3 regions of the Roseibium sp. Sym1 genome follow, and region 2 is predicted to be linked to each of the others. Evidence: predicted binding sites of a transcription regulator. Region 2 holds the regulator's gene; each other region holds the start of a gene.
The links. The regulator PhoB, encoded in region 2, activates phosphate uptake and scavenging genes when phosphate is short. The targets are predictions, from matches to a motif close to TGTCATNNANCTGTCAT.
Positions count from the first base shown of each region.

Region 1: phnC (phosphonate ABC transporter ATP-binding protein) is a predicted target of PhoB. The motif match lies at 5,745-5,761, and genes of this name have one in related genera.
Region 3: O6760_RS25210 (glycerophosphodiester phosphodiesterase) is a predicted target of PhoB. The motif match lies at 3,939-3,955, and genes of this name have one in related genera.

Region 1 covers NZ_CP114786.1:5,898,360-5,908,314, reverse strand. Annotated here, with positions in the region: gene O6760_RS27360 (Lrp/AsnC family transcriptional regulator) at 1-274, opposite strand, end outside; gene O6760_RS27355 (aminotransferase class V-fold PLP-dependent enzyme) at 380-1,846, shown strand; gene O6760_RS27350 (class II glutamine amidotransferase) at 1,858-2,646, shown strand; gene O6760_RS27345 (STAS/SEC14 domain-containing protein) at 2,868-3,233, opposite strand; gene O6760_RS27340 (HD domain-containing protein) at 3,369-3,989, opposite strand; gene O6760_RS27335 (helix-turn-helix domain-containing protein) at 4,039-4,605, opposite strand; gene O6760_RS27330 (chloramphenicol acetyltransferase) at 4,794-5,420, opposite strand; gene phnC (phosphonate ABC transporter ATP-binding protein) at 5,815-6,648, shown strand; gene phnD (phosphonate ABC transporter substrate-binding protein) at 6,707-7,624, shown strand; gene phnE (phosphonate ABC transporter, permease protein PhnE) at 7,699-8,547, shown strand; gene phnE (phosphonate ABC transporter, permease protein PhnE) at 8,559-9,896, shown strand.
Region 2 covers NZ_CP114786.1:6,614,831-6,624,785, forward strand. Annotated here, with positions in the region: gene O6760_RS30305 (efflux RND transporter permease subunit) at 1-813, opposite strand, end outside; gene O6760_RS30310 (efflux RND transporter periplasmic adaptor subunit) at 810-2,222, opposite strand; gene O6760_RS30315 (Hsp33 family molecular chaperone) at 2,417-3,391, opposite strand; gene argF (ornithine carbamoyltransferase) at 3,404-4,333, opposite strand; gene O6760_RS30325 (aspartate aminotransferase family protein) at 4,330-5,529, opposite strand; gene O6760_RS30330 (GcrA family cell cycle regulator) at 6,236-6,766, shown strand; gene O6760_RS30335 (DUF1330 domain-containing protein) at 6,847-7,212, opposite strand; gene phoB (phosphate regulon transcriptional regulator PhoB) at 7,325-8,023, opposite strand; gene phoU (phosphate signaling complex protein PhoU) at 8,107-8,802, opposite strand; gene pstB (phosphate ABC transporter ATP-binding protein PstB) at 8,833-9,621, opposite strand; gene pstA (phosphate ABC transporter permease PstA) at 9,642-9,955, opposite strand, start outside.
Region 3 covers NZ_CP114786.1:5,435,796-5,445,750, forward strand. Annotated here, with positions in the region: gene O6760_RS25195 (EAL domain-containing protein) at 1-22, opposite strand, end outside; gene O6760_RS25200 (FecR family protein) at 246-1,307, opposite strand; gene O6760_RS25205 (FecR domain-containing protein) at 1,665-2,441, opposite strand; gene O6760_RS25210 (glycerophosphodiester phosphodiesterase) at 3,119-3,838, opposite strand; gene O6760_RS25215 (YceI family protein) at 4,262-4,846, shown strand; gene O6760_RS25220 (cytochrome b) at 4,898-5,482, shown strand; gene O6760_RS25225 (YceI family protein) at 5,507-6,064, shown strand; gene O6760_RS25230 (fumarate hydratase) at 6,208-7,845, shown strand; gene O6760_RS25235 (L,D-transpeptidase) at 8,243-8,836, shown strand; gene O6760_RS25240 (DNA helicase) at 8,889-9,611, opposite strand; gene O6760_RS25245 (DUF971 domain-containing protein) at 9,814-9,955, opposite strand, start outside.

The sequences.
Region 1 (9,955 bases), 720 kb from region 2:
CCAGGACCTCGCCGCGGAACGTTTCCAGCCAGTCCTTGGAATGGTGGCGCGTGCGGATCATCACGAAAACGGTGAGGTCGAGCCCGAGCCGCTCCGGATCGAGCCGCACCGTGTGACCCTCGATCAGTCCGCTTTCATAAAGCGCCTTCAACCGCCGCCAGCACGCATTCTGCGACAGCCCGACCCTGTCGGCGAGTTCGCGTTGCGACAGGCGGGCATCCCGTTGCAGGGCGCGCAAGAGTGCGCGATCAATATGATCGAATTTCTTGTCCATATTCGATCAAATGACACAAATTTAGCGTAATGACAATCAAGGAAGGTGAGGAACACCAATCCTGAAGGGTCGTATGATCCACGCAAACAGGATCTGGAATTTCACATGACCCACACAACGGGCACGGCCCTCGACCATTTTCGCAACGCCCTTTCCGGCCCGGACCTGATCGCGCGCCTGCGCACCGGTCTGATCGGTGAGGGCGCCACGATCGCCGGTCCGTTCGGAGACCGCGAGCTGATCTATGCCGACTATGTCGCCTCCGGACGCGCCCTGCGCCAGATAGAGGACTTCGTGCTGGAGGAGGTGCTGCCGGTCTACGCCAACAGTCACACGGAAGCCTCTTTCTGCGGCGGTACCATGACGCGCATGCGCGAGGTGGCACGCAGCGAGATCGCCCGGATCTGCGGCGCGGACACACGTTTTGCCACCGTCTTTTGCGGCGCAGGCGCAACGGCGGGCCTGAACCGGCTGGTGCACCTGCTTGGTGTTTCCGGCGCGGCTGTACGCGGTGAAAACCCGCTCGTTGTGATCGGCCCCTATGAGCACCATTCCGACATCCTGCCCTGGCGGGAAAGCGGCGCCGAAGTCGTCGAGATCGGGGAAGCCGCGGAGGGCGGACCGGATCTGGCTCACCTGGAAAAGGTGCTGAAGGCGTCCGGCAAGGGACGGCTGATCGTCGGTGCGTTTTCACTGATGTCCAATGTCACCGGCATCGTCACGGACGAGGTTGCCGTCACCCGGCTGCTCAAGCGCCACGGCGCGCTCAGCGTCTGGGACTGCGCCGGCTCCGGGCCCTATCTGCCTGTCGACATGATGGCCGGTACCGATGCACAAAAGGATGCGGTTGTCGTCTCGCCGCACAAGTTCATCGGCGGCCCGGCAGCCTCCGGTGTCATGATCCTGCGCAAGGCGGCCGTGCAGAAGGCTACGCCGGTTTTTCCGGGCGGGGGCACCGTCCGTTTCGTATCCCCCTGGGACCATGACTACAGCGACAACATCGCCGCCCGCGAAGAGGCGGGGACGCCGAATGTCATCGGCGATATCCGTGCCGCGCTGGCCTTTCTGGTCAAGGAGGCCATCGGACAGCGGCTGATGGACGAGCGTCATGCCGCCTGGCGCGCCAAGGCGCTCGGCGTCTGGCAGGACAATCCCGCAATCGAGATCCTGGGCAATGCGAATGCCCGCCACGTCTTGCCGGTGTTTTCCTTCCGCATTCGCGATCTCGTGCGCGGCGGCTATATCCACCAGCAGCTGGTCACCCGCATGCTGTCCGATCTTTACGGGATCCAGGCAAGGGGCGGCTGCGCCTGCGCCGGGCCTTATGCCCACCGGCTGCTCCAGATCAGCAGGGAAGAATCGGAGACCCTGCGCCGGGGGATTCTCTCCGGTGAGGAACTGAAGAAACCCGGCTGGACCCGGCTCAATTTTTCCGTGCTGATGAGCATGGAAAAAGCCGACAGGGTCATCGCTGCCGTCGAGGATCTGGCAATGAATCCTTATCCGGTCGCGGATTATTATGACTGCGACAGGTCCACGGCCCGCTTCAGGGCCGTCCCGGACGCAGCATAGGAAAGACACACATGTGCCGCTGGGCAGCCTGGAGCGGGGCTCCGAAATATCTTGAAGAACTCATCTGCGATCCGGACCATTCGCTGATCGACCAGAGCCGCAACGCGCTGTCCTGCAAGACCGCGGTCAACGCGGACGGTTTTGGTGTCGCCTGGTATGGAGACCGGGAAACACCATGTCTCTACAAGGACGTGCGACCGGCCTGGTCGGATCCGAACCTGTTGCAGATCGCCGGGCATGTCCGCTCCGGCCATTTCCTGGCCCATGTCCGGGCCTCCACGGGCACGGCGACGACCCGCGAAAACTGCCATCCGTTCACCCATGAGCGCTGGACTTTCATGCATAACGGCCAGGTCGGCGGCTATGACCGGGTGCGGCGGCGGCTCGACAACATGATTCCGGACGATCTCTACCGGCACCGGATCGGCGGTACGGACAGCGAAAGCCTGTTTCTCGTCGCGCTGGCCTATGGCCTGAAACAGCATCCGCGCGCGGCCATGGCGCGTGCCGTCTTCGAGGCCGAGGCCCTGTCCCGCTATGCCGGGACGACACCGCACATGCGCTTCGCCGCCGGCTGGTCCGACGGTACGGTGCTTTACGCCGCTCGCTATGCTTCGGACGCCTTTGCACCCTCGCTCTATTACCGGGTCTATGAAGACGGCGTCATGGTCGTCTCCGAACCGCTCGACGGAGCCCGCGGCTGCTGGATGGAAGTGCCGCAGGGCCAGATGATCGAGGTCCGGGACGGCAGGGTGAACCAGGCAGCGTTCCTGAGCGACGAGGAACTCGCCGAGGCCTGACCCGTCAAGCGTTGTTTGACTGCTTCTTGCCAAGATTTCAGGGCCTTTGCCAATAAACTCAGCGTCATCCTGAGGAGCCGCGCTTGCGGCGTCTCGAAGGATTTGCCGCACGGAAATGAGCAAGTGGCAGATCCTTCGAGACGGACCTGGCGGTCCTCCTCAGGATGACGTGGATTGTGTAGCAAAGACGGGCGGACACAATAAGATTGGGTCGGCGGGACCTAACTCTCCACCCAGTGCCACGCTGTTTCTATGTCCGCCTTGTCGAAATGCTTTTCCTGGATGCCGACCATCCTGGCGAAGGTGGCGTCGACCGCGACCAACGCGGCCAGCAGCTTGCTGTCGGTCACAATGGCAACCTTGTTCATGTGCTGCATGTTGGTGAGCACCCACTTGATGTCCGCGGCGGCAGCTTCGAAGGAAACACCGGCATGCTCGCCGATGACCACCAGGACGCTGATCTTGCCGTGATCCTCGATCAGGTCTTCGGCCTTGGCGATCAGTTCCTTTTCCTGATCCATTTCGATCTTCCCGGTGATCTCGACACCGAGAACCGGTCCCCGGCTGCGCGGCAGGATCGTATACATGGCAGTTCCTCCGACGATGCGCACAGTTGCCAGTGCAACCGGAGCAAGGATAGGAGCAGGAGCGGGCAGGGATCAAGGAATGGCTTTGCCTTCCGGGTTACTGCGTAGTGCGTATTGCCCCGGGCGCGGGGGTCCTCAGGCGGTTTCCTGTTCCAGCCCGATCAGGATGTCCCGTGTCTGTACATCGACCCTGTCGCGGATTTGCCGCGTAAGCGGGGAACAGTCCGTCCGGTCCCGCCCGTAGCCCAGATTGAAGTCGTAGAAAATCGCATCCCGTGTCGGCATCAGCAGGTGCTGCAGCATGGTCTCAAGCTTGTCGAAAGCCTTGGCAAGCTGCGCTTCGAGGCTTTCCGCAGCGTTGTATTCATCGAAAAGGGCCAGCAGCTCCGCTGCAAGGTCCAGGGGCAAGGGCGTGCACAGGGTCTGGAAGTCGCGCCGCTCGCGGGCCGCGCGATCGTCCCCCGGTGTCTGGTGGGGCGCAGGCACATCGCCGGAGATGGCTTCGCCGAGATCGTGGACCAGGCTGAGCTTGAGCAGCTTGGGAACATCCAGTCCCTTCAGGTCACGTTCGAACAGCAGGATCATCAGCGCCAGCCGCCAGCTGTGTTCGGCGGTGCTTTCCGGCCGGCCCTTCCGGGTTGCCCCCGAGCGGAGCGTGTCCTTCAGTTGTTCGCAGGCCTGGAGGAAATCGAGAATACCGGTCAGTCTGGCCGGGTCGATCGTGTCGGGCGGGGAGGGGAAGTCGCTCTGTGTCATGGAACCGACGTTACCAGCCTCGCACCGCCCGCCTAAGCAGGCGAATATTTTATGCGGCCGGCTCTTCGCGAACGAGCCGCGCGAAGCTGCCGTCCGAAAGCGGCAGTCGGGAAATGCGGATAAGACTCTCCGGGATCGTCATTTCCGGATAGTCGACCCTTTCGGTCCGGTAGACGATGTCGGGTCCTGCCGGCTCGAACCAGCCATGGTCCGCGAGACGGTGTTCCGTTGAGCGGATCCCTTCCGAAGCAAAGCGCCACAGGGGCCGGTTGAGAAACTCGGACACGGGCGCACGCCACTCCGCTGCCCGGGAGGGCGACATCGCCAGCAGCCTGTGTGTCAGGTCGCAGACCAGATGAACCGGAGCTCCGGACCGGGTGACGAGGTCGAGCAGCGCCCGGTCGGATGCCGTCTCGGGCCGTGCCCGCAGGAGCTGGGTGATCTTCTGCAGATGCCGGCCTTCCGGTCTGGCCTGGCCGCTCTCCCACCTGGAAATCCGCGTCTGCGACACGCCGAGATCCCGCGCCAGCACTTCCTGCTTGACGCGGTTGAGCACCCGCCACCGGCGCAGGGACGGGCCGAGACTGGAATTGAGAACGGCGGTTTCCGTCGGCATGGCCTCAGGATACAGCGTTTCGACGTGAACTGCATTGGGAAACCAACAGGGGAAACAGCCGAAGGCCGGAGTGAAGACGAAATCCGGTCAAAAGAATTTTCCTCAAGCCTCCCATTCGTCCTCCCGGCCAAGCGCAGCGCGAGCCGGGAGGATGAAGTCGGGCTGGTTCTGCTGGATACGAAGTTCGCTTACCGGTATTTTTCGATGAACCCGTCGATCGGCAGATTGCGGAAGTCCGGCAATCGCTCTTTCAACTGGTCATGGCTCCAGTCCCACCAGGCGATCTCCATCAGGGCGTCTTCCTGTCCTTCGGTGAATCTGCGCTTGATCGGCTTCGCGGCGACGCCACCGACGACGGTATAGGGGGGAACATCCTTTGAAACGACCGCGCCCGCCGCGACGATGGCGCCGGTGCCGATGGTCACACCGGCGAGCACGGTGACATTGTGACCGATCCAGACGTCGTGGCCTAGGGTCACCCAGTCGTTCTTGCGCCACTGGAAGAAGTCGCCGTCATCCTCGCCGAGGCCATAGGCCGCCGCGCGGTAGGTGAAGTGATGCTGGGACGCGCGCCAGGTGGCGTGGTTGCCGGGGTTGAGACGGACCCTGCGGGCAATGGAGCAGAACTTGCCGATGGTCGACCAGACCACGTCGCCGTCCTGGACAATATAGGAATAGTCGCCCATCCGGCTCTCGCGCATATGCGTTTGGGCTCCGACCTCCGTCCAGACGCCGAGTTCGCAATTCAGGACGCTCGCGTCCGGATGAATGTTCGGAGATTCGGTCAGTGTCGGTTTCTCGGTAGGCGCGGACATGAAGGCTCCATGGGTGTCAGGGAAGAACTGAGGCGCGTTTTAGCCGTGTCGAGAACGGCTCCGGTGACGGTTCGATGACAGTGTGATGACTGTTTTCAGATTTTTCCGGTTTTTGTCTGCTCGGAAAATTGAAACCGGGACATATTTTTCCTGCGCGCGAAAAACCGGCGTGCAACGAATTTGAACACACGCGTTTGACTGTCTGGAACACGGGAAGCTTCTGAGCACGCTGCGGAATTGGAAGCCTCTTGTGTGCCCGTACCCGTTTCTAAGGCGGCTATGTCATTGATCCGTCACAAATCTTTGACGTTTCAGTCAAGGTTCCGTCATCAACCTGTAATCGTTCGATGGCTCATGTCGCCCAGCACAAAACCAACACGGACAGGGCTGGCGCGTGATTCAGTTTCAGGATGTCACCAAGACTTTCGGGTCTCGGACCGCGGTCAACAAGGTAAGTTTTAATATCGACCGGCCGCAGATGGTCGGCATCATCGGCAGGTCCGGTGCGGGCAAATCGACTCTGCTGCGAATGATCAACCGGCTGACCCCGGCGACCTCCGGGCAGATCTTCTTCGAAAACAGGGACATTCTTGGCCTGAAGGGCGGCATGATGCGCCGTTGGCAGCGCGACTGCGCCATGGTGTTCCAGCAGTTCAATCTGGTGCCGCGCCTGGATGTCGTCACCAACGTGATGCTCGGCCGTCTGAACGGTCACGGCACCCTGAAAAGCCTGTTCAACATCTTCAGCGCAGACGACGTCAACGCCGCTCTGGAGGCGCTTGACCGACTGGGTATTGCCCAGGAGGCCCCCAAGCGCGCCGAGGAACTCTCCGGCGGTCAGCAGCAGCGCGTCGCCATTGCCCGGGCCCTGATGCAGGATCCGCACATGATCCTCGCGGATGAACCGATCGCCTCGCTCGACCCGATGAACGCGAAGATCGTGATGGACGCGCTGCGCGAGATCCATGAGCGCGACAACAAGATCGTCCTCTGCAACCTGCATACGCTCGATACGGCACGCGGCTATTGCGACCGGGTCATCGGCATGCGTGACGGCTTCATCGTCTTTGACGGTGCGCCGGAGGACCTGACCACGGAAGCCGCGCGCGAGATCTACGGCGCCGACGAGACCTTCAACGAGGCGGCGACCTCGACAGCCATCGATGCCGGCAGGACCGGTTCCCAGGAATCCGCCGGTGCGATGACCCCGGCGGCGGCAGCGGTCTGATCCGGCTGCACACCCTATCAACGTCATCAAGATTGAGAACTCTCGGGGAGTGTCCCACATGAAAATCGTTGCCAAAGTCGCTGCGCTGGCCGCAGTCAGCATGATCGCTCTGAACGCCTCTTCCGCAGGCGCTGAAGAAATCACCGAATTCCGTATCGGCATCCTGGGCGGTGAAAACGCCTCCGACCGCCTGCGCGCCTACGAGTGCCTGGAAACCAAGACCGCCGACCTGCTCGGCGTTCCGGTCAAGCTGTTTGCGCCGGCCGACTATAACGGCGTCATCGAAGGCCTGCTTGGCGGCAACCTCGACCTGGCATGGCTGGGCGCTTCCGGCTACGCGAAAGTCTACCTGACCGACCCGGAAGCTGTTGATCCGGTTCTCGTCAAGGTCAATGTTGACGGCGGTTACGGTTACTATTCCATCGGCTTTTCGCGCGTCGACAGCGAGATCAACTCCCTGGAAGACATGAAGGGCAAGGTCTTCGGCTTCGGCGACCCGAACTCCACGTCCGGCTACCTGATCCCGTCCATCGCCATCCCGCAGGAAGGCTACTCCATGGAAAAGGGTGAGTATTTCGGCGATGTCGTCTTCACCGGCGGTCACGAGCAGACCATCGTTGCCGTGTCCAACGGTGACATTGACGCCGGCGTGACCTGGGCTGACGGCCTCGGCGAGTGGGAAGACGGCTACAACTCCGGCGCTCTGCGCAAGGCCTCCGACGCCGGTCTCGTCGACATGACCGAACTGCAGCAGATCTGGCGGTCCCCGGTGATCCCGGAAGGCCCGATCGTCCTGTCCAAGAAGCTGCCGGAAGACGTCAAGGTCAAGATGACCGGTCTGATCGCGTCCATGAACTCGATCGACCCGGACTGCGCCTACAACATCGCGGCCGGTGAGACCAAGGGTTTCATGCCGATCACCCACGAAGCGTACGTGAACATCATCGAAGCCCGTAAGGCCAAGAACAAGAACTGAGCGGTTCGCTTGAACCCGAACGCGGGCCGGTTTTCGGCCCGCGTTTTCTGAGGACACCTCAAAGGACCCTGGTAATGGCCGTTGCCGCTCTCGAACAGGAAATCCTGACTCTGCGCAAACGACGTCAGCTCTATTCCCTCATCGGGTTGCTGCTTGTCGTTGCCGTGCTGGTTTCCGGATACTCGAAATCGAACGCGATGAATTCCGGCGGCTTCTTGCAGGGCCTGTCCAAGTTCTTTGATTATCCCGGCGAAATCGTCATCGAAGCCTGGGAAGCAGGGCCCGCTTTTTTTGCCCTGATCATCAAGTTTGTCCCGGCCATGCTGGAGACCCTGAACATTGCCGGCGTGGCCACATTGCTTGGTGGCGCCATGGCCGTTGTCCTGGCGATGGCCTCGACCCGCAATGTCGACAGCTGGGGACCACTCATCCCGGTGGTGCGCCGGATGATGGACATCATGCGCGCCTTTCCGGAACTGATCATCGCGCTGTTCCTGATCTTCGTGCTCGGCTCCAGCCCCGTTCCGGCGATGATTGCCGTCGCCTTTCACACGGCAGGCGCGCTGGGCAAGCTGTTCTCCGAGGTCAACGAGAATATCGACCGCAAGCCGATCGAGGGCCTGTCCGCCTGCGGTGCCAGCTGGTTGCAGCGCATTCGCTACGCGGTCATGCCGCAGGTCGCCCCGAATTACCTGAGCTATTTCCTGCTGCGTCTGGAGATCAACGTGCGCGCCTCGGCCATTCTCGGCTTTGTCGGTGCGGGCGGTATCGGCCAGGAACTGAGGCGGACCATCGGCTGGGGCAAGGGCGCCGGTGACGAGACCGCCGCGATCTTCGTGCTGCTGTTTGTCACCATCATGCTCATCGACCAGGCGTCGTCCTACCTGCGCGGCAAGCTTGTCGGCGCCGGCCGGGCTCATTGAGGACTTGCGACATGGCTATCGACACGCTCAATCAACCCGCCTTCGACCGCAACTCGGTCTTCAGGAATGTCCGCCGCCGCGCCTGGGTGACCGTCGGCGTGCCCTGCGCCGTTCTGGCCTATCTCGTCTATACCTGGTTTGCCTTTGGCGTTCCGGACTTGCTGGCCAAGGCGCAGCCGGAGCGGGCGGCGATCCTGGCAACCGATTCTGTCGCCTACAAGGTCCATGTCACCAAGCTCCTGCGGCGCGACATCATGGAAGTGGCCATCGAAGGCGAGCGCCGGGCGACATACGACACCGAGGATCTGCCGGATTGGGTCGAGGTCGATGGCACCGATGCGTTCGTCGATCTCGGCAAGGGATATACGGTGTCGATCACCGGCAAGGTCATGGAATTCGACATTCCGGACTATGGACTGGTCAGGGTCACCGCGACCAACAGCGGCGTTAACTCGGAGCTGCCGCCGGGTCCCGTGCCGGACTGGCTCAAGGACGATCCGAAGAAATTCGACGCCCGCCCGACGCTCGACCGGCGCGTCCAGGTGACCCGGACCAAGATCGAGGTGCACAACTATTTCGGCGGCTGGGAGAACTTCTGGTTCCCGTTCACCTCAGAACTCCACGGCATGCCCTTCAGCCAGCTCTGGGCGCTGGCTCTGTCGAACGAGCGGATCGACCCGGAACAGTCCAACATGTCGTTTGTCCTGCACGAGTTCCTGGACAATCCGGACTGGCAGCACGGCGAAGTCTTTGTTGCGCTGCTCGAAACCATCATGATGGCGGTCCTGGGAACGCTGACGGCCGCGATCTTCGGACTGCCGCTGGCCTTCCTGGCGGCGCGCAACTTCACGCCCTCGATGATCCTGCGTTTCGGCACCCGCCGCCTGTTCGATTTCCTGCGCGGCATCGACATGCTGATCTGGTCGCTGATCTTCATCCGGGCCTTCGGCCTCGGTCCGTTGACCGGCGCGCTCGCCATTGCCTTCACCGACACCGGTTCGCTCGGCAAGCTGTTCTCCGAGGCCCTGGAGAACATCGACAACAGGCAGGTCGAAGGGGTTCGGGCGACCGGAGCCAGCCAGATCCAGCGTTACCGCTTCGGGGTGATCCCGCAGATCCTGCCGGTCTTCGTCTCCCAGGTGCTCTACTATCTGGAATCCAACACCCGCTCGGCCACGGTCATCGGCGCGCTCGGCGCCGGAGGGATCGGCCTGATGCTGGTGGAAACCATGAAGACCTCCCGCGACTGGGAAAACACCAGCTACATCATCATCCTGACAATCGTCGTGGTGATCGCGATGGACCAGGCATCCGGGTGGTTGCGGCGCAAGCTGATCGAAGGGAGGTAGTGATCAGCTCAGATAAGCAAAACGGTCAGAGTACAACCTTCTTTTTCTTCGAGGCCTAA
Region 2 (9,955 bases):
ATCCCGGGTGACAGTGCCGATATCCTTCACGAGCGTCTTTTCGCCCGAGGCAAAGGACTTGACCTCGACCCGGCTGACCGCGCCCGGCGAGCGTTCTTCGGACAGTGCCCGGATCTGCCGCTCGACGGCACCGTCCAGATTGCCGGCCGGCAGGTCGATGGTGTTGCCGGCGATCTGGTTGGCCACATCCGATATGGTCAAGTCCAGCCTGCGCAATTCGCGTTCCGGGATCTCGACGAGATATTCCGGCGACCTGTAGCCATAGAGCTCGACCTTGTCGATGCCGCGTGCCAGCAGATCGTCCCGGATTTGCCGGGCGAAGATCTTCAGCGCCTGTTCGCCAAAGGGTCCACGCAACGCCAGAGTCGCGACGCCGTCGGTAAAGGTGGAGGCGGACACCACCGGGGTTTCTGAATCCACCGGCAGGGTGGTGACGCCGGAGACCGCCTGCTCGACGTCCGACAGCGCCTGCTGCATGTTGGTGCCTTCGACGAATTCCATCTGCACCGAGGCACTGCCCTCACGGGCATAGGAGACGATTTCATCGAGGCCGTCGATAAAGCGCAGTTCCGGCTCGATCACCTCCAGAATGTTGGCGGCGACATCTTCCGCGCTGGCACCGGACCAGGTGATGGACACCGATATCCGGTCGGTCTTGATGGTCGGAAAGAACTGCGTATTGAGCTTGGCAAAGCCATAGGCGCCGAAAAGCACCATGATCGCCATGATCAGGTTGGCGGCATTGGCATGGCGCACGATCAGTTCGAGGAAGCCGCGGGACCGGTTTGCCGTCATGTCGGAAGACTGCGTCACTGGCCGGTACCGGCGCTCGCGGCGTCCCCTTTCGGCGCCTCGCCAACCGGTGTCTCGTCCGCGGACAGGTTTTTCACCAGCAGGCCCTCGCCGGCCTCCGGGATCCGGGTGGTCAGCAGGACGTCGCCGTCCTCCAGTCCCCCCTCGACAAGGATGTAACCGTCGTCGATGGCCAGCGACCTGACCGTGCGCGGCTCCAGCCGGCTGTCCCTGAGCACGTAGACCGTGCCTTCACCGTAGAATGCGGTCTCCGGGATCCGGAAACTGTCTGCGTAGCTCTGGTCTGACAGGGACACTTCGACAAAGGCTCCGGGACGAAGCGGCACAGTGGTGTTGGACCCGTCGATCAGGGCGATCAGGTCGACGCCGCCACGGGTGCTGGCCACATCCGCACCGATGCGCGTGACCGTTGCCGGGTAGGTCACCGGCTGGTTGCCCAGATACCAGGTCACGATCACGGGGCGGCCGATCACCGTTCCCGTTTCCGCCAGCAAGCGGCCATACTGGTTGTCGGAGAGCGTGAACCGGACTTCAAAAGCGTCGCTGCTGTAAAGCGAGACGATGGCGTCATTGACGCCGACCAAACGGCCCCGCTCGGCGGATTCCGAGCGCACGATGGCATCGAACGGTGCTTTCAGGATCGTGTTTTGCAGCTGGCGCTGCGCGTTTTGCAGGCGCCATTCGAGCCGCATGATCGCAGCTTTCTGCTGGTCGACCCGGGCCTCTTCCAGGGCGAGCGCATTCTGGGCCTGTTCCACCGTCTGCCGGCGCTGCGACACGATCAGCTTGCGGTCGTCCAGCGTCCGCTCCGTGACCGCCCCCTTGCCGAGCAGGTCTTCAGCGCGCTCCAGATCCTTCTGGGCAAATTCCAGCTGCTCCCGGGCACGGACAAGGTTTCCCTGCTGCAACGTGACGCCGCCCTCGCTCTCGACCAGGGCGGCGCGTGCTTCGGCGAGGTTGGCCTCGGCCTCGGTAACGGCGCCCTCGAAATCGAACCGGTCGATGGCGACCAGGACTTCGTCCTGTTTCACGGCTCCGCCCGCCTTGAGGTTCGGATGAACTTCAACGATCTCTCCGGCCACGAGCGCGCGCAGCTCCACTTCCCGCCCGGCCGTCGTCTCGCCGTAGACACTTATCGTCGGAGCATGGTCGGCGGCCGCGACGGTGAGCGTTTCAACCGCATAGCTTGTTTCCTGGATGGGGCGCTTGGGGACGTCCGGCTTCGTGGCGACCAGTGCGTTCATGCCCTTGAAAGCCCCGAACAGGATGGCAAACGCCAGCAGCAGCTGAAGCAACGCCTTGAGAACCAGCGGACCGCGTGCCCTGCGCCGCTCCACCAGCCTTTCGGCGGAAGGCGTCAGGTCGGAGGCGGACTGTTTTCCGGCGTCTGGCTGTAGGGACTGCAACATATCTGCTCACCAAGGCCTTTCGGGCTGTTTTCTGCGCGCACGAGCTAACATTTTGCTTTGCACTGCAAGATTCAAGCCCGGCTTACCTTTGAAGGCAAATATTGGCACGGTGAAATTTGTAACAGAATGTGTCCGGGGGTCGCTGCGGCGACCTCCGGTTACCAAGTATGTACAATCGTAGCGGGCTACGCCGATCAGGCGTCGAAATCGTACCTGCTGCTGCAGAACTCACAGGTGACGACGATCTTGCCGTCAACCGTCATGTGTTCGATCTCCTCCGCGCTGAAGCCGGCGAGCACGCCCTGGATCTTCTCGCGCGAGCAGCTGCACTTGTCCGCCAGGGGCTGGGGTTCGAACAGCCGAACGCCACGTTCGTGAAACAGCCGGAACAGCAACATCTCCACGCTGACTTCCGGATCCGTCAGTTCGATATCCTTGACCGTATCGACCAGCGCCTTGGCTTCCACCCAGGCATCGTCCTCGTCGATCTCGTGCGGGGTGGTGCCTTCCGGCGCATCACCCGGGTCGATATCGGCCTGTTTCATCCGCTCGGGCGCTTCGGGCAGGAACTGGATCAGGATCCCGCCGGCGGTCCATGTCCTGGCGTGGCCCTCGCCTTCCCTGCGGACGAACAGTTCACCGACGCCCAGACGCACCTCCGTCGGGATCTGCTCGGAGCGTTCGAAATAGCGCCGGGCGACTTCTTCCAGCGACACCCCGTCCAGCTCCACCAGGCCCTGGTAGCGCTGCATGTGCCGGCCCTGGTCGATGGTCATGGCCAGATGTCCACGTCCGAGCAGGGTTTCCTGGGTCGCCTTGCCGCCGGCCATGAGCTCTTCCACCACTTCCCTGTCGAAGGTGGCGCAGGCGCGGATGGCGTCAGGCGTCGCGAAATCCACGACCAGCATGGAGACCGGGCCGTCGGTTTGGGTCTGCAGCGTGAACCGGCCATCGAATTTCAGCGACGTGCCGAGCAGGCTGGTCAGGACGATGGCTTCGGCCAGCAGGCGGGACACCGGTTCCGGGTAATCGTGCCGCGCCAGGATGGTTTCCAGCACCGGACCGAGCGCGACCGCTCGGCCGCGCACGTCGAGGGCTTCCACGGCAAAGGGCCGGACTGCATCCAGCCCGGCAGGCGTGATGCCCAGATCATCAAGATTGAGTGCCACGATGGCTCTGCCTCAAGCTGCGCCGAAACACCAGGCCAGGATGCCCTTCTGGGCATGGAGCCGGTTTTCGGCCTCGTCAAACACAACGGAATTGGGACCGTCCATCACCTCCGAGGTGACTTCCTCACCCCGGTGGGCCGGCAGGCAATGCATGAACAGGGCATCGCCATTCGCCTCCGCCATCAGCCGTTCGTTGACCTGATAGGCGCTCAGCAGGTTGTGACGCGATTCCGCGTCATCGTCCCCCATCGACACCCAGCAGTCGGTGATCACGCAGTCGGTTCCCTTGACGGCCTCATATGGGTCCGACGTCACCACAATGGAACCACCCTTGGCCCTGGCGGTGTCGATCAGCTCCTGTGGCGGTGCGAGTTCCGCCGGAGTTGCAACGCGCAATTCGAAATCGAAACGCGGTGCCGCGTGGATCCACGATGCCAGCACGTTGTTGCTGTCGCCGGTCCAGGCGACGCTCTTGCCGGCGATCGAGCCGCGATGTTCCTCGAAGGTGAGCAGGTCGGCCATGATCTGGCACGGATGCGACTGTTTCGTCAGACCGTTGATCACCGGAACCGTCGCCGCTTCGGCCAGTTCCCTGAGCTCGTTATGGTCCAGGATCCGGATCATGATGGCGTCGACGAAGCGCGACAGGACACGCGCCGTGTCGGCAATGGTCTCGCCCCGGCCGAGCTGCATTTCCGCTCCGGTCAGCATCAGGGTCTCGCCGCCAAGCTCGCGCATGCCGACGTCAAAAGAAATGCGGGTCCGTGTCGACGGCTGTTCGAAGATCATCGCCAGCACCTTGCCGGCCAGGGGCCCTTCCCCGCGGTGAACGCCGTTGCGGCTGGCCTTGATCTTCCGGCTGGTCTCCAGGATGGCGCGCAATTCGTCGCCTTCGAAATCGGTCAGGTCCAGGAAATTCCGGTACGTTCCGTTAGCGGTCATCCTGCCGCTCCTTCCGCCAAGCTCGCTTCCACTGCCAGAGCCGCCTGTTCCAGACGCTCGACGGCCAGTGAAATTTCGTCTTCATTCATGGTCAGCGGTGGCATGATGCGCACCACATTGTCGCCCGCCGGCACCGCAAGAAGGCCGGCTTCGCGCGCCGCGCCGACATAGTCTGCCGCCGGCACCACGCATTTCAGTCCAAGCATCAGCCCGTTTCCGCGCACTTCGCCGAGAACCGCCGGATGGCTGTCGACCAGACCGGCCAGCTTCTGCTTGAAACTGAGCCCCTTGCGCTGGACCTCTTCCAGAAAGCCGTCCGCCAGCACCACGTCCAGAACGGCATTGCCGACCGCCATGGCCAGCGGGTTGCCGCCAAAGGTCGTGCCGTGGGTCCCCGGCGACAGAGCAGCGGCGGTTTCCGCCGTTGCCAGGCAGGCGCCCATCGGAAAGCCGCCGCCGATGCCCTTGGCGATTGCCATCAGGTCCGGCGTGACACCGGTCCACTGATGGGCGAACAGCTTGCCCGTGCGGCCGACCCCGGTCTGGATCTCGTCGAAGATCAGCAGGAGGCCGTTGTCGTCGCACAGCTTGCGCACGGCACGCAGGAATTCGGTGGGAATCTCGCGGATACCGCCCTCGCCCTGGATCGGTTCGATACAGATCGCCGCGGTCTGCGGGCCGATGGCGGCCTTCAGGGCATCGAGATCATTTGCGGGAACCTGGTCGAAACCGGGCGCCTTGGGACCGAAGCCTTCCAGGTATTTCGCCTGGCCACCGGCCGCGATCGTCGCAATCGTGCGGCCGTGGAAGGCGCCTTCGAAGGTGATGATGTGGAACCGCTCGGGCTGGCCGTTGTCATAGTGATAGCGGCGCGCGCACTTGATCGCGGCTTCCATGGCTTCGGCGCCGGAATTCACGAACAGGACCTTCTCGGCAAAGGTCGCCTCGCACAGGCGCTGTGCCAGCCGTTCACCTTCCGGGATCTGGTGCAGGTTGGAGATGTGCCAAAGCTTGGCGGCCTGCTCCTGCAGGGCGCCCACCAGATGCGGATGACTGTGTCCGAGAGAATTGACCGCGATGCCGGAACCGCAGTCGAGGAATCGTCGACCGTCAGCCGTTACCAGCCAGACGCCTTCCCCGTGATCGAACGTCAGGTTCGATCTTGCGTAGTTTCCGAATAGTGCCGACGCGGACATAACCTCGTGTGTCTCCTCAACAACGCCCAAACGACCCGACGTCACCCTGACGCGGGCCGACACCTCGTCTCGGTGTCATTGGGCCAAAACGCAACGTGCCGCCTCTTCGGGCGGCACGCAGCGGTTTTCTTATACACCGCCCCCACCATGGACTGTCAATGGAAATGGCGCACAAGATATATGTGTGGGTCCCCGGAGCGGATTTCGTAAAATTCTCAAGGACCTCGGCGAGGGTCTGTCGAGACTTAGGATTTGGTCGTGGTTTGGGTGAAAAGCGCTCAGTTCAAGAAGCGGAAGCAAAGTAAGGGCTATCCCTTTCAAGCTTTCGCGACGCGGAAATGAGCGCTTTTCACCAAATCCCTCCGGGACGCGGCGAATTTCGGCCCCGAGGGCGTCGGAAATTCCTTGTGGTGGGAGACACCACTGCGGACTTTCCTCCTGCTCGGAGACCGAAATTCGACACGCGCCACGACCGAAAACTAAATCTCGACAGACCCTTATTTGGGGAAAAGTCCTTTCATCCCCAACTGGTTTGAGCCGGGCGGTTGCCTGACAAATTAACGTTATTGTAACCTCTGGGTCATCAAACACGAGATCTCGTGAGGCAAATCACCAAGAGGCACTAGATATGCCATCATTAGGCATGCGGACGCGTGCTTAACACGGGGTTAATGGCTGCAACGCAGTCAAAATAAAGGGTGCGGCAATGAGTTGGACGAACGAACGGGTTGAGCTTCTCAAAAAGCTTTGGGGCGATGGCTTGAGTGCAAGCCAGATCGCAGGTGAGCTGGGCGGTGTGACCCGCAATGCCGTGATCGGCAAGGTGCATCGCCTGGGTCTGTCCGGCCGCGCCAAGTCTTCTTCCTCCAGTGCGAAACCCCGCCGTGCACGCACTGCCACACCCGGCAGCGCCGCCCCGAAGAAACCGTCTCATCAGCCGCAGACTGTCGGTGCAACCGCGCTGAAGGCCGATATCGACCCGGTGCCAGTCGTGCAAGCCAAACCCGCAGTGGAGCCGATTGCGGATCTGGTGCCGATCTCGCAACGGGCGTCCATTCTCACGCTCACGGAACGGACCTGCAAATGGCCGATCGGCGATCCTGCAACGGATGACTTCTATTTCTGCGGCCGCCAGTCCGATGCCGGCGTGCCCTATTGCGCCCATCACTGCAAGATCGCCTACCAGCCGGTCGCCGACCGCCGGCGTGACCGCAAGGTGGTCGCCCAGGCCGGTTGACGACCGGGCAAAACAAGGTCCACCCAGGCATTCAAGGCCCGCCTCACGGCGGGCTTTTTTGCCTCCGCGATCCACAGCCTTCAATTGCCGGTCAATTTATCGACCAAAATCGCATTCAGTGCGGAACCTGTCCGGCGCAGCTTGGCAAGTTGCTGAAATTCCGGTGAATTCCAGAATTCACTGGCATGTTCCCGGTCGGGGAACTCGAGGATGAAGGCTGCATCGGGAACCGGGTTGTCACCTTCGAGATGGCCCGGGTTTCCTCCGCGGACAAGGAACTGCCCACCATGAGCGGCAACGAGGTCCGGGACCTTGGCGAAATATTCCGCCATCCAGTCGCGGCTGTGGATCTGCATCTGGCCGATCACGAACGCGGTCATGCCCCCTCCTAACCTGGCGCTGATATCGCAGCCAAGGCTAGTCAATCCGGTGGCGAGAGACAACATTGGCTCATGCCGCGCAGGTCAGCGCCGATGTTTCGCCGTGAACCGCATTCGGCAGGGCGCGCCCAAAAAAGCCCGCCAAAGGGCGGGCTCTTTCCAGGGTCCCTGAAGGTGATCAGGCAGTGGCGGTGAACTGGTCGTTGAAGGCGTAGCCAGCACCGCGCACGGTCCGGATCGGATCCTTGGCCTTGCCCTTGTTGAGAGCCTTGCGCAGGCGCCCGACATGGACATCGACGGTGCGTTCGTCGACATAGACGTCATGGCCCCAGACGCCGTCGAGCAGTTGCTCGCGCGAAAACACACGACCTGGAGACGTCATCAGGAACTCCAGCAGGCGAAATTCCGTCGGCCCCAGATGGACTTCCTTGGCGTTCCTGCGCACCCTGTGGGTTTCGCGATCCAGTTCGATGTCACCGGAGCGCAGCATGGTCGAAACCACTTCCGGGCTCGCCCGGCGCAGGATCGCCCGCACCCGTGCCATCAGTTCCGGCACCGAGAACGGCTTGACGACATAGTCGTCCGCACCGGTGGCCAGGCCGCGGATACGCTCCGCCTCCTCACCGCGCGCGGTCAGCATGATCACCGGCAGGCGTTCGGTATCCTCGCGGGCGCGCAACCGCCTGCAGAGCTCGATACCGGACAGGCCCGGCAGCATCCAGTCGAGAAGAAGCAGGTCCGGCAGGCTTTCCCGCAAGCGGATTTCGGCCTCGTCGCCGCGGACACACGATTCAACCGCGTAGCCTTCCGCTTCCAGGTTGTATCTTAACAGAAGGCTGAGAGGTTCTTCGTCTTCAACGATGAGCACCTTCGGCATGCATTTCGCTCCAAATTCGGCATCCTGCGCGGCCTCCCGGGGCCACGCGCCGGCCGGATCGCTTCCGCGACCGGCGTCAGTGGTTACACGGCACCGGTTTCGTCAACCTTGGCACGCTCTTCCGGCAACCGATCACCCGTCACCATGTAAAAGACGTTTTCGGCGATGTTGGTCGCGTGATCGCCGATGCGTTCGATGTTCTTGGCGCAGAAAAGCAGATGAACGCACTGCGTGATGACCCGGGGGTCTTCCATCATGTAGGTGAGCAATTCGCGGAACAGCGACGTGTAGATCGCATCGATCTCCGCGTCGGCTTCCTGTACGTGACGGGCAGCGTCCGCGTCCTTGCGCGCATAGGCGTCAAGGACCTTCTTGAGCTGTGACAGCGCGAGTTCGGTCATGTGCTCGACACCGATCGCAAGCTTCTTGGACTGCAGATCGCTGTCGATCGCAATCACGCGCTTGGCCACATTCTTGGCCAGGTCGCCGACACGCTCCAGGTCGTTGGCGATCCGGGTCGCGGCGGTGACTTCGCGCAGGTCCTGGCCCATGGGCTGGCGGCGGGCGATGATCTCGATCAGCTTGACCTCGACCTCGTGGTGCAAGGCGTCCAGTCGCGCGTCGTTTGCAATCGTTGCCTTGGCGAGGTCCAGATCCTGCGAAACCAGCGCATGCACGGCATCGGCAAAGGCTTTCTCCGCCAGACCACCCATTTCGGCGATCTTGCCGGCCATCGCCGTCAGTTCCTCGTCATAAGCCGAGACTGTATGTTCAGACATCCCGTGTCCCCTTCAGAAATCGGAAATCGCCTAGCCGAAGCGGCCAGTGATGTAGTCCTGCGTACGCTTGTCTTTCGGATTGGTAAAGATGTCCTCGGTCGGACCTTCCTCAACCAGAATGCCGAGATGGAAGAATGCGGTGCGCTGCGACACGCGGGCCGCCTGCTGCATGGAGTGCGTCACGATGACGATCGTGTAGTTCTCGCGCAGCTCATCGATCAACTCCTCGACCTTTGCCGTCGCAATCGGGTCGAGCGCCGAACAGGGTTCGTCCATCAGGATGACTTCCGGGCTGACGGCGATAGCGCGGGCGATGCACAGGCGCTGTTGCTGACCGCCGGACATGCCGGTGCCCGGTTCATCCAGACGGTTTTTCACCTCTTCCCAAAGACCCGCCTTCTGCAGACTTGAGGCGACGATGTCGTCGAGCTCGGACTTGTTCCTGGCAAGACCGTGAATGCGCGGACCGTAGGCAATGTTGTCGTAGATCGACTTCGGGAACGGGTTCGGCTTCTGGAACACCATGCCGACCTTGGCACGCAACTGCACCGGGTCGACCTTGGGATCGTAGATATCCTCGCCGTCGATCCTGATGGAGCCTTCGACGCGGCAGATGTCGATCGTGTCGTTCATGCGGTTGATGCTCCGCAGGAAGGTCGACTTGCCACAGCCGGACGGGCCGATGAAAGCGGTGACCGAGCGCGGCCGGATTTCGATGTCCACGTCCTTGATGGCGTGGGTATCGCCATAATAGACCTGCACCTTGCTTGCGGAAATCTTGCTGTCGGTCATGCTGTTCGCCCGTTCGGTATTGAGCATCTGGTTCATTGGTTCGTCCCTTACCAGCGGCGTTCAAATCTGCGGCGCAGGATGACCGCAAGTATGTTCATGGTGAGGAGGAACACCAGAAGGACAATGATCCCACCCCAGGCTTTTTCGTAAAAGGCATAATCCGCGCGGGCGGCCCACGTGTAGATCTGTGCCGGCATTGCCGAGTTTGGATCGACGAAACCGGAAACGATGCCGTCCGGATATCCGCGGGCCACGAAACCGACCATGCCGATCAGGAGCAGCGGCGCGGTTTCCCCCAGCGCCTGAGCGAGGCCGATGATCGTGCCGGTCAGGATGCCCGGCATGGCCAGCGGCAGCACAT
Region 3 (9,955 bases), 1.2 Mb from region 2:
TGAGGAAACGGGCTTCCCACAAGAATTTGTCAAGTGAGGCATTGATGCCGGAGAGATGCAGCAACCCGACAGCCGCAACCACACCGATTGCGATCAGAATTGCGTTGAAAACACGCCTTCTGGATCCAGCCCGCCAGATTTTCACACCCTCAGCCCAAAAATTTTGTCGTACCGCCGACTGTTTTTCCCCCGGTCAGTCTACGGTCTACGTCTTTCGGAATTGTTTCTTTTCTCGTTTCCCAGCCTTACCGATTTCCGTTGGAATTTCCATTGCCATTGCCATTGGAATTCCCGCTGCCATTGCCGTTGGAATTCCCGTTGCCGTTGCCGTTGGAATTCCCGTTGCCGTTGGAATTCCCGTTGCCGTTGCCGTTGGAATTCCCGTTGCCGTTGCCGTTGGAATTCCCGTTGCCATTGCCGTTGGAGCTTCCATTGCCGTTGCCGTTGGAGCTTCCATTGCCGTTGCCGTTGGAACTTCCGTTACCGTTGCCGTTGGAGCTTCCATTGCCGTTGCCGTTGGAACTTCCGTAACCGTTGCCGTTGGAACTTCCGTTGCTGTTGGAATTCCCGTTGCTATTGCCGTTCGAACTTCCGTTGCCATTCCCGTTCGAATTGCCATTGCCGTTGCCGTTCGAATTGCCGTTGTTGCCAAACAGTCCGCCAAACCCGCCGGAATTCCGGGTGGGCACATTTTCCACGGCCGGCGTCTGGAATACAGGAGCCCGTTTTCTGCCGGGCTGAACCGTCGGCTTGGTACGACCGCCCACAGTCAGCCCCACCTGACGCGACGGAGCGCTTGAGGCGCGCTGACCCGCACGAAGATCAACCTTGTCGCCGGACGCAAAGTCAGACACACCGACAACGCCGCGCTCGACGTTCACCTCGGCCCGCTTCCCTCCGACAGTCACCGTAAAGCGGGTTCCCTTGACCACCGCGGCAAAGAAAGGCGTTTCAACCGTAAAATGCGGTCTCTGGCGTTTTTGAACATCAATTTCGACAGTACCCTTGCGCTGAAGCAGCGTTGTCTTGCCGCCCTTGCTCCGCATTTTTGAAATTGCAAAAGTGGTATTCGGTCCAACGGAAATGGTTTCGCTGCCACGGGCGATCAATGCGCGCGCTCCCGCCCGCGTCCCAAGCGTATACCCTTTTTCAAACACCATTCCCCGTTTGACCCGGAACGCCTCAACGCCAGGGGCAACGAAGTACACAATTCCCGAGACCCGTTTCACGACCCACATGTCGGCAGCGGCCAGGCTGGGCGCCGAAAGAGAAAGCAGGATCAGAAACGCGCAAATGCAGCTGAACATGCCTTTCACCGCAGGTTCCGCGATCGAAAACCGCACCGTCTGCCTCAACTCTTTCCCACCCAAGATCGCTCTCGACGCCGTCATGACTACACACTCATTCAGGTTTGTTAGATTTCAGAAATTAGCACTGACCGCTTAACCCAAGGTGAAAATGACAATATAATATCATCTTTCCTTAGTATTTTTGGCTATTGAATGACTTACATTCGAAAAGCTGACTGTGTTTTCTTACAATTCCTCGACGCAACCCTGCGTCAGCAACGTCAACTTCATATATCGGTTAGAGATCCATGTATCGAACAGTCCGACAGCGGCACTGACGCACGCGGCCTCATGAGACAAGGTCGCGGCGTGAATTCAGTTGTTCTTTCCGTTCCCGCCGGAGTTGCCATTGCCATTTCCATTGGAACCGCCGTTACCGTTCCCGTTCGAGCTGCCGTTGCCGTTCCCGTTCGAACTGCCATTGCCGTTGCCATTGGAACCGCCGTTGCCGTTTCCATTCCCATTGGAACTTCCGTTTGAATTCCCATTGCCGTTGCCACCGCCGCGAGACGTATTGCTGGCAGCGCGGCTCCCGTTTCCGTTCGCATTTTCGCTGCGCGCCTGTGCAGCAGTCGCCGGCACATTTTTGGCAATTCTCGTCTTGAAGGCCGGCGCTCGTTTGGGACCACGCACCACATCCGGCTTGGTCTTGCCGCGCACTTTCAGTCCTGCGCTCCGTCCCGGATGGGTGGCCGCGGACTGACCCGCACCGATATTTGCGCGATCCCCGGAGGCAAAGTCGTGCACCCCGACCACACCGCGGCCAACGTTGACCGAAGCCGTGTTCTGGGTGACCCGGACCTTGAACCGGGTGCCTTTGACGAGAGCCGCCAGGAACGGCGTTTCCACCTTGAAGTGGCGGTACCAGCGACGCTTGACGTCGACTTCGAGTGTTCCGCGATCCTGGTAGACAACCATTCGCTTCACCAGGAAGCCCTTGGGTTCCAGGGTGACAACCGATCCGCTGGAGACGACGAATTTTTCACCGCCGCGCCTGATAACAACCCGGCCGCTTCCGGTCCTCACCTTCCAGCCCTTGCGCACGGTCATGCCGCGCTTGACGGCGACCGTTTCCCCAGCCTTTGTCTCCACGAGCACCCGCCCGCTGACGCGCTCGACCTGCCAATGCCAATTGGAGTCTTCGGCGGACTTGTCCTGAGACAGTCCTGCGACGGTAGTCCACGTGAGAAGTAGGGCTGCCAGAAAAATGGACGAGGCAACACGCACCCAACGACAGTCAACCAAAACACGTTCGAAAACGGTAGCTTGACCGCACGCGTTTCGTTTCAGCAGTGTTACTTCGTTGAACATGACGGCCCTTCTTTGGCATTGGTCTGCCAGCGGAGCAAAAGCTACGCACCGTCAATTAACAAGAATTGAAAGAAATGCCGAAATATTTTCAACTGCTCTTTTAAGTAAAATTGTAAATATATCCATGGTCAAGGGAGCGTTAATTCAACTAAATAAAATTCAATATAAAAACCATCAAGAATAGAAAAATCGCTCCCTCCTGAAAAATAACAATCAGAGATTGCTCTCTCCGGAACCCGTGAACACCATCCGGCTCTCAAAAAACTTTTCTTCATTTAGGAAAAAAATCCGACAAGGCAGGCTCCCGCCCCCGTTTCCGCGCAGTTCGGAATGGCAAGCGGCTCCATTTCGGACTGTGTGGGTGTTTCCGCTGCGGATTAAATGCTCCTGTCCGGAGACAATCCATTCAGACAACCCGGGAACGGTTCCGGCGAATACCTTCAGCCTGTTATTTTCACTCAAGCTGGCATCGCCATTTCTTTTTCGACCGACCGGAAGAGACTGACATCGTCGATGTTCATCTGCTCCACACCGCACTCGACCGCCTTTGCGAAAACCTCGCGATCATGGCCGCCGTAGAACATCTGCGTGATCAGACCCGCACGTTTTGCCGCGGCCACGGCTTCCGGTTCCAGATTGTCTTCGTGAAATTCAAGCAATTGGGCATCCTGTGCGACAGCGCGGTCGACGGAGCCGACATGACTGTACAGAACCATGCGCCGCAGGTCCGGCACCTTGGCCCTTGCTTCTGCGCGAATGGATTGATCGAATGAGAAGGTCCATGCATCGCCGAGCATGCCCCGCACGGCGAGCATATCCCGGATCTGAGCAGGGTCGCCTTCCTTGATCTCGACATAAGTCGCAATCCGCCCCTTGCAGGCGTCCAGAAAACTGTCCAACCGGGGAACGCGTTCTCCGGCAAATTCCGGTCCGAACCAGGAGCCGGCATCAAGCTTGTCTATGTCGTCGGAGTCCAGCTCCGAGATCCGGCCCGTTCCGTTCGTCGTCCTGTTCACCGTCGCGTCATGCATGACGTAAAGGACGCCGTCCCTTGAAGGCCGTACATCCAGTTCCACTGCACCGGCCCCGAGTTCGATGGCCCTCTCGAGAGATGCCAATGTATTCTCGGGTGCCTGAAGGCTTGCGCCGCGGTGGCATACGACAAGAGCTTGTTTCACTTCAAAATCTCCTGGATCTCCAGACCGGTGGTCCGGAGCGTGCCGGGCCTCAAGACAGGCAGCACATAAGGGAAGCTGGACCAACAGGTGCCTGATATTCTTGATAAATTGATGACATCTCAACTTCCAGCACAATTTCATGCACTTGGCCTGGACAGCTACTCCAGATTGCACACCCGGATCCGGCCACCGAGATTAGCTGACACGCCGCTGATTCTCACAGCACGTGAAGGAACCGGAAAAGCGAAGAATCGAAATGCGGTATTTTTGCGAATGAAAATTGTTTAACCAGTGGCTTTGCACACTGTTATTGTTCATCTGAAGCGAACAGTCAGTCAAATTGCGCCTGCGTTTTTCTTACCTATTTTCCAGCCTGAAGCGTTCACGAGCGAACGCTCCCGGAAACATCAATGAGGTTTGATCATGATCCGTGTTGCAGCTTCTGCACTGGCACTTTCCCTGCTTGCAGGTACCGCGTTCGCCGAACCCGTCGCTTATACTTTCGACAAGTCCCACGCAAATCTGGCCTTCTCCTACAATCATCTCGGCTATTCCACCACCGAAGGACGCTTCGGCGAGTGGGACGGCACGCTGATGATCGACAAGGATACCCCCGCGAACTCCTCGATCGAGTTCACCATCGACATTTCGAGCCTGGACACGTTCTGGGATGAACGCAACGCCCATTTCCTGAGCGCGGATTTCTTCGATGCGGAAAAATTCCCGAAGGCCAACTTCAAGAGCACCAAGGTTGAGCAGGTTGGCGAAAACCAGCTTGAAATCACCGGTGACCTGACCATCAAGGACATCACCAAGCCGGCCACGCTGACCGTCGATGTCACCGCGATCGGCGAGCATCCGATGGCCAAAAAGGAAGCCGCCGGCTTTTCTGTTTCCACAGTCCTCAAGCGTTCCGATTACGGCATGGACATGTATGTGCCTTATGTAGGTGATGAAGTAACCGTCACGTTCCATGCGGAAACGCTGAAGGCCGACGTAACCAACTGATCATGATTTTCGCGGAGGCCGCCCTGTCGGCCTCCGCCTGAAGGAGCCGCCATGCTGCGCAATACAAGAACGGGCTACGGCAGTGTCGCAATTCTGTTTCACTGGGTCATGGCCGCGCTGATAGTGGGCATGATCGCGCTCGGGCTCTACATGCACCAACAGCCGCTTGAAGAACCGGCCACGTTCCAGCTCTACCAGCTGCACAAGTCCATTGGCTTCGTGGTTCTCAGCCTCGGCGTGTTGCGCCTGGTCTGGCGCCTTGCCAATCCGGCTCCGGGGCTTCCGGAGGGGATGCACCCCCTCGAGAAGATCGGCGCACATCTCGGCCACGTCGGGCTCTACGCCCTGATCCTGCTGCTGCCCGTTTCCGGCTGGCTCATGGTTTCCGCGTCGCCCTGGGGCATCCCCACGGTGCTGTTCAACGTGCTGCCTGTCCCGCACCTTCCGGTACCCGCAGCGCTTGGAACACAGGAACAGGCGGAAACCTTTTTCAAGCTGCTGCACGAATATGGCGCCTATCTTCTGATCGCGCTGATTGGGGTTCATGTCGCGGCGGCTTTCAAACACCATCTGATCGCCCGGGACGACACGCTGAAACGCATGGTGTCGACGCGACCCGCCAAGGCCGACAGCTAACAAACCGATTCAGGAACAACCGATATGGTATTGAAACAACGCTTTGCGGCGCTGACGCTTCTGCTGACCGCCGTTTCCGCCGCGCCGGCATACGCGGACACCTGGACGGTGGATGCCGACCAGAGCCGGCTCGGCTTCGAGGTCAAACAGGGCGACAGCATCCTCAAGGGTGTATTCGGAACCTGGACCGCCGATATCGAATTCGATCCGGATGCGCCAGGCTCGGCCGCCATCTCCGCCACGGTCAACCCGGCGAGCGCGTCCACGGGAAACCCGCAATTCGACGGCACGCTTACCAGCAAGGACTGGTTTGACGTGAGCGCCTTTCCGGACGCCGTTTTCGAGGCGGATGGAGCGACCCTGGTCGAGGGATCCAGCTACCGGACGAAAGGTACCCTGTCCATCAAGGGACTGTCTCACCCGGTTGATCTTGATTTCACCCTCGAAATCGACGGAGACACCGCGACGGCAAAGGGAACGGCCACTCTCAGCCGACTGGACTACAAGCTGGGAACAGGGGTCGGCACGGACACGGTTGGCGACGCGGTGACCGTCACGCTGGACCTGACCGCCACGCGCTAGAGATCCGGGAAGCGTGAGACCATTTGATCAGGCCGCGGCTCTTGGCGTTCGCGGCCTTTTTGCCGTATGAGTCGCCCACCAGAAGGTTCCAGCGCTTCCGGGCGACGCGTCGCCGGAGGCAGCCAGATCAGGAAAACTGTTCCATGAATGCTCCCGTCACCCCTCCCGCCTATCACCACAGCGCCCTGTTTCCGCAAGGCGAAGACACGACGCCGTACCGGAAACTGACGTCGGACTTCGTCAAGACCAGCGAATTCAACGGGGAAGAGGTCCTGATGGTCGAGCCTGAGGGACTGCGCCTTCTGGCCGAGGAAGCCTTCAAGGACATCAACCACTACCTTCGCCCCGGTCACCTGGAGCAGCTGAAGAAGATCCTCGACGATCCGGAGGCCACCGAGAACGACAAGTTCGTCGCGTTCGATTTGCTGAAGAACGCCAACATTGCCTCGCACGGGGTGCTGCCCATGTGCCAGGACACCGGTACCGCGATCATCATGGGCAAGAAGGGCCGCCGCGTCTGGACCGACGGAACGGACGAAGCCGCGCTCGGCGAAGGTGCACGGGACGCCTATTACAAGAAGAACCTGCGCTACTCCCAGCTTGCGCCGCTCTCCATGTTCGAGGAGACCAATACCAAGAGCAACATGCCGGCGCAGATCGAGCTCTACGCCGAAGGCGAGGATGCCTACAAGTTCCTGTTCATGGCCAAGGGCGGCGGCTCGGCCAACAAGACCTTCCTGTTCCAGGGCACACCGTCCCTTCTGACACATGACCGCATGGTCGAGTTCCTCAAGGAAAAGATCCTGACCCTCGGCACGGCCGCCTGCCCGCCCTATCACCTGGCGATTGTCATCGGTGGCACGTCCGCCGAGATGAACCTGAAGACCGCGAAGCTGGCCTCCGCCCGCTACCTTGACGGTCTGCCGACGCAAGGCTCGGAACTCGGGCACGCCTTCCGCGATCTCGACATGGAAGCCGAGATCCACAAGCTGACCCAGGCGACCGGCGTCGGCGCCCAGTTCGGCGGCAAGTATTTCTGCCACGACGTCCGCGTCATCCGCCTGCCCCGCCATGGGGCTTCCCTGCCAATCGGGCTGGCGGTCTCCTGCTCTGCCGACCGGCAGGCGGTGGGCAAGATCACGAAGGACGGCATCTTCCTGGAGCAGCTTGAAATGCATCCGGAGAAGTATCTGCCGGAAGTCACCGACGACCACCTGTCCGACAATGTCGTCAAGATCGACCTGACCCGGCCGATGCCGGAAATCCTCGGGGAACTCTCCCGTCACCCGATCAAGACCCGTCTGTCTCTGACCGGGCCGCTGATCGTCGCCCGGGACCTGGCCCACTCAAAGCTGCGCGACCGGCTGGAGAGCGGTGAGCCCCTGCCCGACTATTTCAAGAACCATCCGATCTATTACGCGGGCCCTGCCAAGACACCGGAAGGCATGCCGTCCGGTTCGTTCGGCCCGACGACGGCGGGGCGCATGGATGCCTATGTCGACCAGTTTCAGGCAGCCGGGGGCTCCATGGTCATGCTCGCCAAGGGCAACCGTTCGGCCCAGGTACGCCGTGCCTGCCAGGCCCATGGCGGGTTCTATCTCGGCTCCATCGGCGGCCCTGCCGCGCGTCTCGCCCAGGACTGCATCAAGAAGGTGGAAGTGGTCGAGTTCGAGGAACTCGGCATGGAGGCCGTCTGGAAAATCGAGGTCGAAGACTTCCCGGCCTTTATCGTCGTAGACGACAAGGGCAACGACTTCTTCAAGGAACTCAACCTCGGCTGAACACGCTTGTTGCGCAATCCTCACGGGGCTCGCCGGGCTCGCGGCGCGCCCCGTGTGTCTAGGCAAAGCCGGCCTCCCGGATCGGCATGTGTTTCCGGACCTGATTCTCGCGAAATTTTGCCAGGCCTTCAGGGCAAAAATGGACCTTGGTTTTTTCGAAAAGGGCCGGAACCGGCAACCAAAACGCGAATCCTTCAGCGGAACGCGTTTTGAACGAAAAAAGCGTTGCAATTACAGCACATTTGGACAACCAGAGGACAGCTCACATTAACGTGAGATTCCGTTTGCGCCCATTTTGGGACATGATTATTAACAGTGCGGCAAGGACATTTGCGTAACGTAACGTCTGATGACGAGCACCTGTGTGGCGTGGGCCCGGTGCATATGGGGGATCAGAATGAACAAGTTTTATTTCATTGTGGTTGCGGTGATTGCAAGCGCGTTTGCGCTGACGGCACAAGCCGCACCGCGTTATGGTTTTTTCGATCACAGTACAAACAAGTGGGTGACACCCAAATATCACCCTGGCGGACCGTCCCCGGTCAAGCGCAAGCGTGTGCGATATGATGGCCCGTATTCTCCGGGCACCATCATCATCGACACCTCCGAGCGGCGCCTCTATCACGTTTTGCCGGGCGGCAAGGCGATGAAATACGGCGTCGGCGTCGGCAAGGAAGGCTTCCAGTGGGCCGGGACACACAGGATTTCCCGCAAGGCGGAATGGCCGAGCTGGACTCCGCCGGCACAGATGCGTGCCCGTGAGCGCCGGAAAGGCCGCATCCTGCCGGCCTACATGCCGGGTGGCCCGAACAACCCGATGGGTGCACGTGCAATGTATATCGGCTCGACGCTCTATCGCATTCACGGCACGACCGAGCCGTGGACCATCGGCTCCGCCGTTTCCTCCGGCTGTATCCGTCTGGCGAACGAGGACGTTATCCACCTTTACAACAACGTGAAGGTCGGCTCGAAGGTTATCGTCAAGCGCTAAGGCGTCCAAAACCGTTGAAAAAGCCGGGCCTTCGAGCCCGGCTTTTTTTTGTCTACGAGGCGCTTACCTGCGGGCGAAGCGCCAGTTCGCCGTCATGCAGGAACCATCCGGCATCAAAGAGAGACAGGTCCAGCGGGTTGATCGTCCTGAGATCTGCATAATCCGGCACCGGCTTTTTCCGGGGATCAAACGACCGGTGCACCTGGGACAGGAATATGATCGTGTGGCCGCGGTTACGGGCAAACTGTCTCAGGACGGCAATCTGCTCGCCAAGCGGCGGCTCCCGGCGGTCCTGATCCATCACCTGCAGGTAGTCGATCACAGCGACCCTTCGCTGCATGTCCGGTTCCAGCCGTGACATGATGTGCCGCGCGCAGACGCAATCGGTCAGATCGATCGTGGGACCGCCGTTTCGCCTTGTAACGTCAAAACCGCTTTCAACCAGCTTGTACCGGACATCGGACTGCGAACATTCGGAAGAAAAGAAAGTCGCCCTTCGTCCGGAACGCGACGCGGTGGCGGCGATCTCCAGACCAAGCATTGTCTTTCCCTGCCCCGGCCTGGCGGCCAGAAGGACAAGGCTGCCGGGCGCCGCTTGCTTCAGGACGGCTTGTGCAGGGCAAAGTGATTTCCAGGCATGCGCGAGATGACTCCAGTTCCTGAAACCTTCTGCCAAAGCAACATCGTCCAGAGCCTGCCAAAGCGGGATCCTGTTTTTCCTGGACCTTTGCCGGGCAAGGCCCTTCAGACGATAGATCGGGGCTGACAGTTTCATGCGTGACCTCCTTACCGCGTGCGCAATCGCAATCCCTCCGTTTGCAAACGCACGGTTTGGAAGTTCCGTCGAAAGATGGCCCTGCAGGTTGGCTGCTGCTCCGGTCGGAGGGGGAAGGCGCGGGTCGAGCCGGCCACATGGTAGCTGATTCCGGGAGGATGCCGCCAGCGCCTGGCTTCTCGGATCTCTCCCCGGGCTCAGGTCACCGGTCCCGGCTGAGCCCTTTCTCCTCCAATTCACGCATGTAACCGCCCCAATGGGTCTCCCGGTCGCTGCCCAGCTCATGAAAATAGGTCCAGGAATAGATCCCGGAATTGTGCATGTCGTCAAAATGGATCCTGACG